Regions from separate parts of the Ensifer sp. NM-2 genome, predicted to be linked through region 2. Evidence: predicted binding sites of a transcription regulator. Region 2 holds the regulator's gene; the other holds the start of a gene.

Region 1 (4,419 bases), on a different contig from region 2:
AGCCGTGCGAAATGTCCTGCGCCAAGGTGATCGAATTCGTTCTCGGCTTTGAACCCAGCATAGAGAAGGCTGCGTCTCAACCATAATGGCCGAAGAATGAGCACACGGCCTATATTGCATTGCAACATGTGCATAACTGCACTGCGATTTAAGCGCTGGCGGTCGAGGCAGCCTCAGATATTTTGAGGTCAACGAAGCAATGCACCTCCTCCCGCAGAGCTTCGCGTTCAGGCGACCCACTCCTCCTCCCAAGGGGAGCCTGACAGAACAGCGGCACTCCTCCTCCCAGCCGTTGTTCAATCTTTCGAGAAGCCTGCCGCACCTCCTCCCGCGGCAGGCTTTTTTCGTTTCTCCGAGATATTCGAGCCCTGAATTCAGGCATCAAAGCAGACTGCTCTGTTCCACCGGCTCTCCGGATTTCGACACGATCGTGGACCCGTACGGTTCGCGAGACGAAATGATCAGCGCGTCATCCGGTAACGGCCGGGCAAGGTCCTTGGCTTCATCCCAGGGCGCCCGCATCCAGATGTCGGTCTCTTCCTTCGTCAGCAACAGAACCGGCATGGCCTTCTCATGGATCGGCTTCACCAGGGCGTTGGGATCCGTGGTCAAAAACCCATAAAGATCGTCGGTGGTCAGGCCGTCCCTGACCTTTCGGACACTCTGCCATTGCGGCACATGCAGACCGGCAAAGAACATCAGCGACTTCTGCTCATCGCGGGCGAACCAGGCATTTGGCACGTTTCCGCCAACCTCCTGGTTGGCCGGATCCGGTTCCGCGAAACTGGTGACCGGTACGAGGCATCGATTTTCGACACCAAACCATCGTTTCCAGTGCGGAAAACTGAGCTTGCGCACATTGGTCGTGCCGCGGTCGGCCTCCATGCGGATGAACTCTTCGAGATCGAAAGCCTTGCCCTTGGCCGCAAGTTTCTCGGCCTTCGCTTTGGCCGCCTTCTCGAGCGCGAAACGCGGGGAAGGCAGTCCCCAGCGCGCATGGACCAGTTGCTTCTTTCCGTCGGCGGTGTTGCGGACGATCGGTCCCATCTGATCCGGGTTCATCTGGTAGGCTGGCATCAGATTGATCAGGCTTTCCGCGTCCTGGGCCCACTTTGCGACCCAGTCCTTGTCTTCCATGCGATAAAGGTTGCACATAGCAGACCATCTACTCCGATTGAGCTCGAATGGCGGACAATCTAGCGGACGGCGCTGATTTCGCTAGTCGAGCCGGAAGACCTCGGCATTGTCCTGGCGTTCTCGCAAGCCCTTGTAGGATGGGTGGCGGAGTTTCCCGTCCGCCGTCCAGGCGCGAAACTCGATCTCAGCAATCAAGGTCGGTTCGACCCAGATGACATCGGCACTTCCGGAATAGGGCAGGGGCGGCTGCTTTCGCTTCCAGCGGAGCGTGTCCAGCATCTTCCGTAACCTGCTCGCCTCGACTTCTTTGAATCCAGTGCCGACGCTTCCGACGTGGACGAGATCATCCCCACGATACGCAGCAAGCACCAACGAGCCGAAGCCGGCTGGGGACGCTGCCGACTTCTCATAACCGACGATGAAGAAGGCCTCGCCCTGAATGCATTTGACTTTTACCCAATCGCCGGTCCGGCCCGAGCGATAAGGCCGGTCGAGGTGCTTGCCGACGATGCCTTCCAGGCCGAGGCGGCAGACATGCTCCAGCAGGACGGCTGGTTCGGCATCGAGTGTTTCCGATAGCCTGACGGCGCCGGCTTGGTCGCTCTTTGGGCCGTTTAACGTGTCCTCGAGAAGGTGTCGGCGGGACCGGTATTCGATTCCGCGCAGATCGTGCCCGTCCAGATAAACAAGATCGAAAGCGTAGAGGACGGCTTCGGAGGCACGGTTGCCAGCTTGTTTGCCGGATGCGCCCAGCGATTGCTGCAGCAGCCCAAAATCCGGACGACCCTCTTCGTCGAGCACAACGGCCTCGCCATCGATGATCATCGTCGCCGGCCCGAGCGCTCGGGCGGCCTGCTCTATCGCCGGAAACCGGTGCGTCCAGTCATGGCCGCCACGCGTGAGGATCCGGATCCCCCGCGGTTCAATGTGAACGGCAAGGCGATAGCCATCCAATTTCAGCTCCCAGCTCCACTCGCTTCCCTTTGGGGGACGGGTCTTCAATTCCGCCAGCGCAGGCTCGACGCGCTCAGGCATGGGATCGAACAGGAGCTGTGGTTGGGCTGGATTTCGCTTGCCTCGCGGCCGGGAACGGATCGGGGCCTCGGTGTCACGAAGGAGGGGTTTTGATCTCGGAGGCTTCGTCATGCCGGAAGTTCAGCAGAAAAATCTTAAAGACACTGTGACGATCCCGACTTGTCCTCGCAATTCACACAAAGGGGTTAGCGCTCGCAGGCGCCCGGAAAAAATTCTCAGGACGCTATTGGGCTGATTCCCATAGGTATTCTGCTCATTTCTAATGATCAGGATAATATTCCCATCCCTCCGGTTGCTTGACTCTTTTATTGGGTCGGAACAGAAAGAGAACATCCGCATTTTGTTCGACATGATGTCGGCCACCTACACGACCTTGAAGGGAGCCGTGAACGATGACTGCTGCCCGTGAAAGGGTGATTTCCGATTTGCGCGAACGCATTGCATTGCTGGAAGGCGTATCAGCAAGGAAAGCCGGCTGTCTGTCCTTTGGGGTGCCGGAAATCGATGCAGTGCTCCCGGGAGGTGGTCTGGCCTATGGCGCCCTGCACGAATTTGCAGGCGGCGGGTCGGGGACGGTGGATGGTGCGGCAGCAGCCCTGTGTGCGGCGGGCATCGCGGCCCGCACCAAAGGCCCGATCGTCTGGTGCCTGACGCGCCCCGATCTGTTTTTTCCGGCGCTCGCCCAGGTCGGCCTCCATCCCGACCGGGTGATCTTTGTCGAATCCGATAGGGAGGAAGACGTTCTGGCAAATATGGAGGAAGGGCTTTCCTTTGGTGGGCTCGGCGCAGTCGTTGGCGAACTTGTTCGCCTGCCGATGGTCAGCTCGCGCCGGCTGCAGCTGGCGGCTGAGCGAACGGGCACGATGGCGCTTGCCGTGCGACGTTGGCGGCGACAGACGGAGGCGAATGATTTCGGGCAGCCGACAGCATCGACCACGCGGTGGAGGGTCAGCGTGATGCCGTCGGAGGAATTGCCAGTACCGGGCGTCGGAAGTGCCCAATGGTTGCTGGAGTTGATGCGCGTAAAAGCGGGTGAATGTGCTGAGTTTCTCGTGAGGGCGTGCGATGACAAGGGTTGTCTCGATCTATCTTCCGGATCTGCCGACGGATCGCATTCGTCGCGCCGATCCGTCTATTCCGCCTGAACAGGCGATCGCCGTGATCGCCAGGAGCGGCTCGAAACGCTGGGTCTCGGCGGCAGACGCCGCCGCCAGGAAAGCCGGCGTCCATGTCGGCATGCCGGCGGCAAAAGCGCAGGCGCTGTTTCGCGGCCTGATCCTGGTCGAGGCGGATCCTGCAATGGATGCCGCAGCACTCGAACGCATTACCCTCTGGGCGCTGACGCTCTATTCGCCGATCGTCGCGGTCGATGGGATCGATGGGATCGTCATGGATACCGAGGGTGCCGATCACCTCCAGGGCGGCGAGCTCGCCATGGTGACCAAGATCGCCAATCAGTTCCTGGCAAAAAAACTCACCCCCCGAGTCGCGGTCGCCGACACCTGGGGTGCGGCACACGCCTGCGCCCGCGCCATCAGCCGCGAGACGGTCATCGCGCCGACCGGCGAGACCGCGCGTGCCGTCGAAAAGCTGCCGATATCGTTGCTGCGCCTTCCCGGGAAAGTCGTCAGCGATCTGCGCACGCTCGGCTTCCAGGCGATCGGCGAATTGGCCAACACGCCGCGCGCGCCGCTGACGCTCCGTTTCGGTCCGGAGATTGGCCGGCGGCTGGACCAGATGTTCGGCCGCATCTGCGAACCGATCGATCCGATCCGCACCGCCGAGCTCGTCGAGGTGAGCCGCGCCTTCGCCGAACCGATCGGTGCTGCCGAAACCATCGACAAATATGTCGGCCGGCTGGTCGTGCAACTGATCGACGAGCTGCAAAGGCTTGGCCTTGGTGTTCGGCGCGCCGATCTGATCGTCGAAAAGGTCGACGGTTCGCGGCAGGCAATCCGCGCCGGCACGGTGAAGCCAGTGCGCGATGTCGCCTGGCTGACGAAACTGTTTCGCGATCGGACGGAGAAGATCGAGCCCGGTTTCGGGATCGAGAAGCTGACACTCGTCGCCGTCATGGCCGAGCCGCTGGAGGAGCGTCAGAAATCCTCATCGCTGGTCGAGGACGAGGTCACGGACGTGACGCCGCTGATCGATATCTACGGCAACCGTGGCCAGCTTGTTTATCGGGTGGCACCCGTTGCCTCCGACGTGCCCGAGCGCTCCGTCCATCGCATCAGCGCCGCGGCC
Region 2 (4,419 bases):
CCGCTCTTCAGTTTCACATTGAAGCGAACCGTTCCGCAGTGGCAGGCTCCGTCAAGGTTCTGAACATCGAGATTCATCCAATCATCCATCTGATTTTGAAGCGCATTTGATGAGCTTTCTTATGAGGTGGGTTGCTTGTGCTCAAGCGCATTCGGGGGCAGTCTCAATCCAGAGGACCGCACTCCCGTTGAGGCCGTTCGTTGTAGGGCCATCAGCCGATTGGGCTCAGGCGCGGGGTACGAGGCGTCTCGTCGCGCATCGGGCACATATTCAGACCAAGTGCCCGATACGTGCGCCAGCACGCTTTCGTGCTCCACGTCGGGGACGTTCCGCGGCCCGAGCCGATGCGTCGCAAGAGCGCTCGGCCAACGGATCGTGCGGAGAAAAAGCCTACGGCCGTTCGCATCCGTCCTGCATCATCCGCGCGAGGAGCGAACTGTCCGCGTCGCACCGTTGCCTTTCTTGGGTACGAACCTAGTTACCCATACCGTACCCAAGCGAGGAATTGCTGAATGAACCGTAATGGGCTCTATCTGATCATTGCCATGCTCGCCGTCGCCGTCATTGGTCTCGGCGCCTATGTCTACCGCGAGGAAACAAAACCGACCGGCGTAGAGATCAAGATTGGCCAGGACGGGGTTTCCGTTCAGGAGAATTGAGCGCCATCGGCCACACGCTCAACAGGTTTGGCAGCGGCGAATGCCGCTGGCGGTCGACGCCCCACGCGAGGTTCAAGGCGAACGCAGATCCGAAGGCGGTCGAAATACCGGCCATCGGTGGCGTAAGCGGCCGCGTGCTCGTTGCGAGCGTCAACGAAAGTGTGACGTAGATAGGGCGGGCGAGCGCGTGATTCAGCCCCTCGCACGATGAAAGCAACAAGTCACCCAGCGCCTGCGCGATTGGCTAAAGCGGTTCTCCGTCAATAGCAGCCCGATTGTCGAAAGTGAAACGCTGTGCGTGCCTGCGCAAAGGACATGCTGCCGGCACGCAGGTACGGTTTTCGGGGGGCAAGGAACATGGGCCAATGCGGCGCGTCCAACACGCGCAGCGAGGCTGCCCGCATCGCAGCCAACCACTGTTTTCAAAGCGCAATTCGACCGGGCTGCGCTTGCCCGCCAGTTTGCGAACGTCCGCAGTCGCCAACGACATGGCCTTGCGAGGACGCGCCCCGAAATGGTGATTCGGTCACTATTGTCAGTGCTGAAAATATTGTCTCTAGACAGAACTGGGAATGAATATCCCAACAGCGCGACCCGTATAGGTAGTGTCAAACAAAGCCAACAATGGAGGAAAAGACATAAAATGAAATATAAGATCGCCCTGACTGCTCTTGCCATTCTTGCCGTAACGACGGCCACCGCAAGCGCTGAGGATCTCGTCTTTCAGCTTAAGAACAAGACGAATGCCGTTTTGACGAACTTCTACACATCGCCGGTCGGTGTTGATCAGTGGGAAGACGACGTCTTCGGGCGGCAGGTGCTTAATCCGGGCGAAAGCATGGAAATTACCATCGCCGACGGACGTGATGTCTGCAAATACGACATGCGCTTTGAATTCGAAGAAGGTTCCGGTCTCGACACGACTGAAGACAAGCAGGATCTCTGCGAGTTGGGCGAGTACTCGATTCACGAGTAAAATCCGTCGAGCGTGAAAAACACTCGATCCGAAAATCTCCGTCTCGCTACCCTATGTGGCGAGACGTTGAAGTAAGAGAGCGGCTGGCCGGCATGAAGGCGGCTAGAGCGTTTCCGGTTTAAACGGAGTCACTAGGCGCTCTATCTATTTGTTTTTACGCATTTCCTGGCGGAAAACCGCTCCGCACTTTTCCTCGAATTGCGCTGGCGTGAGACGGGCTTAGTGGTAGCGGCGGATCAAGCCGACGAGCTTGCCCTGAATCTTGACCCGGTCAGGCCCGAAGATGCGCGTCTCATAGGCCGGGTTGGCGGCCTCTAGAGCAATTGAAGCGCCCTTGCGCCGGAAGCGTTTCAACGTTGCTTCCTCGTCATCGACTAGTGCCACGATGATATCGCCGGGATTGGCCGTGGTGGCATTGCGGATGATCACCGTATCGCCATCGAAAATGCCGGCCTCGATCATCGAATCACCCTTCACTTCAAGGGCGTAGTGCTCGCCGCTGCCGATCATATCGAGCGGCACGGTAATGTCGTGGGTGTTGTTCTGTATCGCCGAGATCGGCACGCCGGCGGCAATGCGGCCCATCACTGGAACCGACACGGAGCTGTTGTCGGCAACCGGCAGCGTTTTCGCCGCGGGGGCAGGGGCGGGCGGTTTGCCAAGGCTACCCTCGATGACGCTCGGCGAAAACCCGCGACGGGGCTGCGCGCTCGCAGCATAGGCTTCCGGCAGTTTGATGACTTCGAGCGCTCGGGCGCGGTTGGGAAGCCGGCGTATGAAGCCGCGTTCCTCGAGCGCTGTGATCAGCCGGTGAATGCCCGACTTGGATGCCAGGTCGAGTGCATCCTTCATCTCGTCGAAGGACGGCGGTACACCGGACTCCTTCATTCGTTCATGGATGAAAAGAAGCAATTCCTGTTGCTTGCGGGTCAGCATGGCAAGTCGCTCCAGAGGCGTGAAACAAATCAAGAACAGACACTATCTGTTCCATATGTGTTCCGCAAGTGCCTAAAATTCTGTGAATGTTGGTTCAATCAAGCGCAGATTGACCAACTCGTCGCTGCACGCGCCGCGCGAGGCTGATATGCCTCCTTCCGTTTATGGAATGAGGGTTTAATGACGAAGCTGATTCAAATCTTGCTGACCATCGTTGTCGCCGCGACCGCGATCCTTGGGTTTCGCTGGTATCAATACGTGGATAACAAGCAGAGCCCGTTTGACGAAGTTGGTATCGCGTTGAATGCGGCGATGCCCGGGCCGCTCAATCAATGGGGTTGTGACCGGCTGAAGCTGACATTTGGCAACGGACACCCGCCGCACGGTTGCGCCGCGGCCGATGGGACGCAGTGGAAATAGCCTGCCATCAAGGGATCAGCAGAAATATCGATGGGCGATCTGCTAGAGGAGGCCTGAATCAGGCCGGCTGCGTCGCGGAGCAGGCGTCCTCGAATTCCTTGACGGTTTCCGCGGAGTTGTCCTCCGGCAGCACAGCGTCGGCCGCTTCGGTCGCGACCGGCGTGTCGCCTTGATAGACGAAGGACTGGATGTAGTAGGCGATCGTTCCCTTCCAAACGTTCCGGCCGTCTATCTGCTGGCAGGGCACGGCCGTTTCGAAGTCGGCTTGCAGGTCGTCGACCGTGGCAGCGCTGAGGGCGATGTTAGGCGATGCGATAATCGAGGCGATAAGCAAGGCTGCAAGCACGGTGAACGTCCACTAGATCAGAGGTGGCGGCGATGGTTTGGTTAACGATGTGAACCGTGCTTTCGTTCCGAAGTCCAGCAAGCATGCCGGGCACTGTGCCGTGTTCAACAGTTCTTTGCGAAAGGCGAGCACTGGTGCTCAAGCTGTGGCAATGAAGGCACAAAGATTGGCGTGAGGTGCGTTGGCGTTTTCGATTTTCCGGCGCCCGCCTCAAAGCGTGGCGCTGGCAGCTGATCAACAATACCCGCCGCAAATGCTTCCGATGATGTTGGACGCCGTAATGGAGTGCGAGTGGCCAGCGGCATCCGCCTGTAGCGATCTTCGCATCTCCAGCCAAATACATACGACGTTCAAACGCGCTACGAAACCGGCATCTGACCGCGGGTGCTCGACCAGTCGCGCCGGGATGTCGCGGAGACGTTGCGCACCCCAGTTCGACTGGCCACTGACGGATATCTCTCTCATGTCGTTAGTTCGAGAGGTTAAAGCCGACCGTCTTACTTCTTGTCTTTCTTGCCCAGGGAGAAACTGCTGCCGGCCAGCTTCACCTGTGAGCCTTCCGTCACAACGGCGGCTTTGACAGTCTTGTCCTTCTTTGGCTTTCTAACCTCGCGGTTACTTCGCACTTGACCTTTTGCCATGATCGTCTCCTTGGAAGGTGTGCCGGGGAACCCTGCATGGGCGCCGAATGCCGGCAAACCAGCCTGCATTGATACCGCCGTAAGTCAATGACGGTGCCGGTGGATCACTGTTTTGCCGGCGTTGCGTCGCGCATTCGTGCCCGGTGTCCGGGCACTGCGATGATAACGTCGCTTCGGTCACTTACCGTTGCGCCCCTGGGATGCTGTCGCAGGCCCTATGACGGCAGCAACTTCGGTTATCTTGTTCGCCGGAAATCCGGCGCGTTCCGAATGTTCGCGAATGACGTCGGCGCTTGATGCCTCGTGGACGCAGTAAATCTTGTCGCCGGCGACATAACTGGTGATCCATGTATATGGTACGCCAAGATCGGCGACGACAGCATTGGATTTTGCCGATAATGCGCAAAGGTCGTCCTGGTTGAGCTTGTCGGCCCCTGGGAC

Evidence for each region. Region 2 encodes LexA, which represses DNA repair genes until DNA is damaged. Its sites were predicted from a motif close to TGTTCNNNNTGTGTTCNG; they were not measured.
Region 1: a site for LexA is predicted at 2,487-2,504, ahead of C6558_RS36480 (ImuA family protein). Genes of this name have one in related genera too.

The regions. Positions count from the first base shown of each region.
Region 1 is NZ_PVZR01000035.1:27,184-31,602, forward strand. It holds gene C6558_RS36460 (hypothetical protein) at 1-86, shown strand, start outside; gene C6558_RS36465 (SOS response-associated peptidase family protein) at 382-1,155, opposite strand; gene ligD (non-homologous end-joining DNA ligase) at 1,219-2,283, opposite strand; gene C6558_RS36480 (ImuA family protein) at 2,565-3,317, shown strand; gene C6558_RS36485 (DNA polymerase Y family protein) at 3,238-4,419, shown strand, end outside.
Region 2 is NZ_PVZR01000018.1:23,637-28,055, forward strand. It holds gene C6558_RS28090 (GFA family protein) at 1-77, opposite strand, end outside; gene C6558_RS28095 (hypothetical protein) at 513-659, shown strand; gene C6558_RS28100 (hypothetical protein) at 1,303-1,635, shown strand; gene lexA (transcriptional repressor LexA) at 1,855-2,571, opposite strand; gene C6558_RS28110 (hypothetical protein) at 2,752-2,991, shown strand; gene C6558_RS28115 (hypothetical protein) at 3,050-3,337, opposite strand; gene C6558_RS40065 (hypothetical protein) at 3,835-3,978, opposite strand; gene C6558_RS28125 (DUF4242 domain-containing protein) at 4,156-4,419, opposite strand, start outside.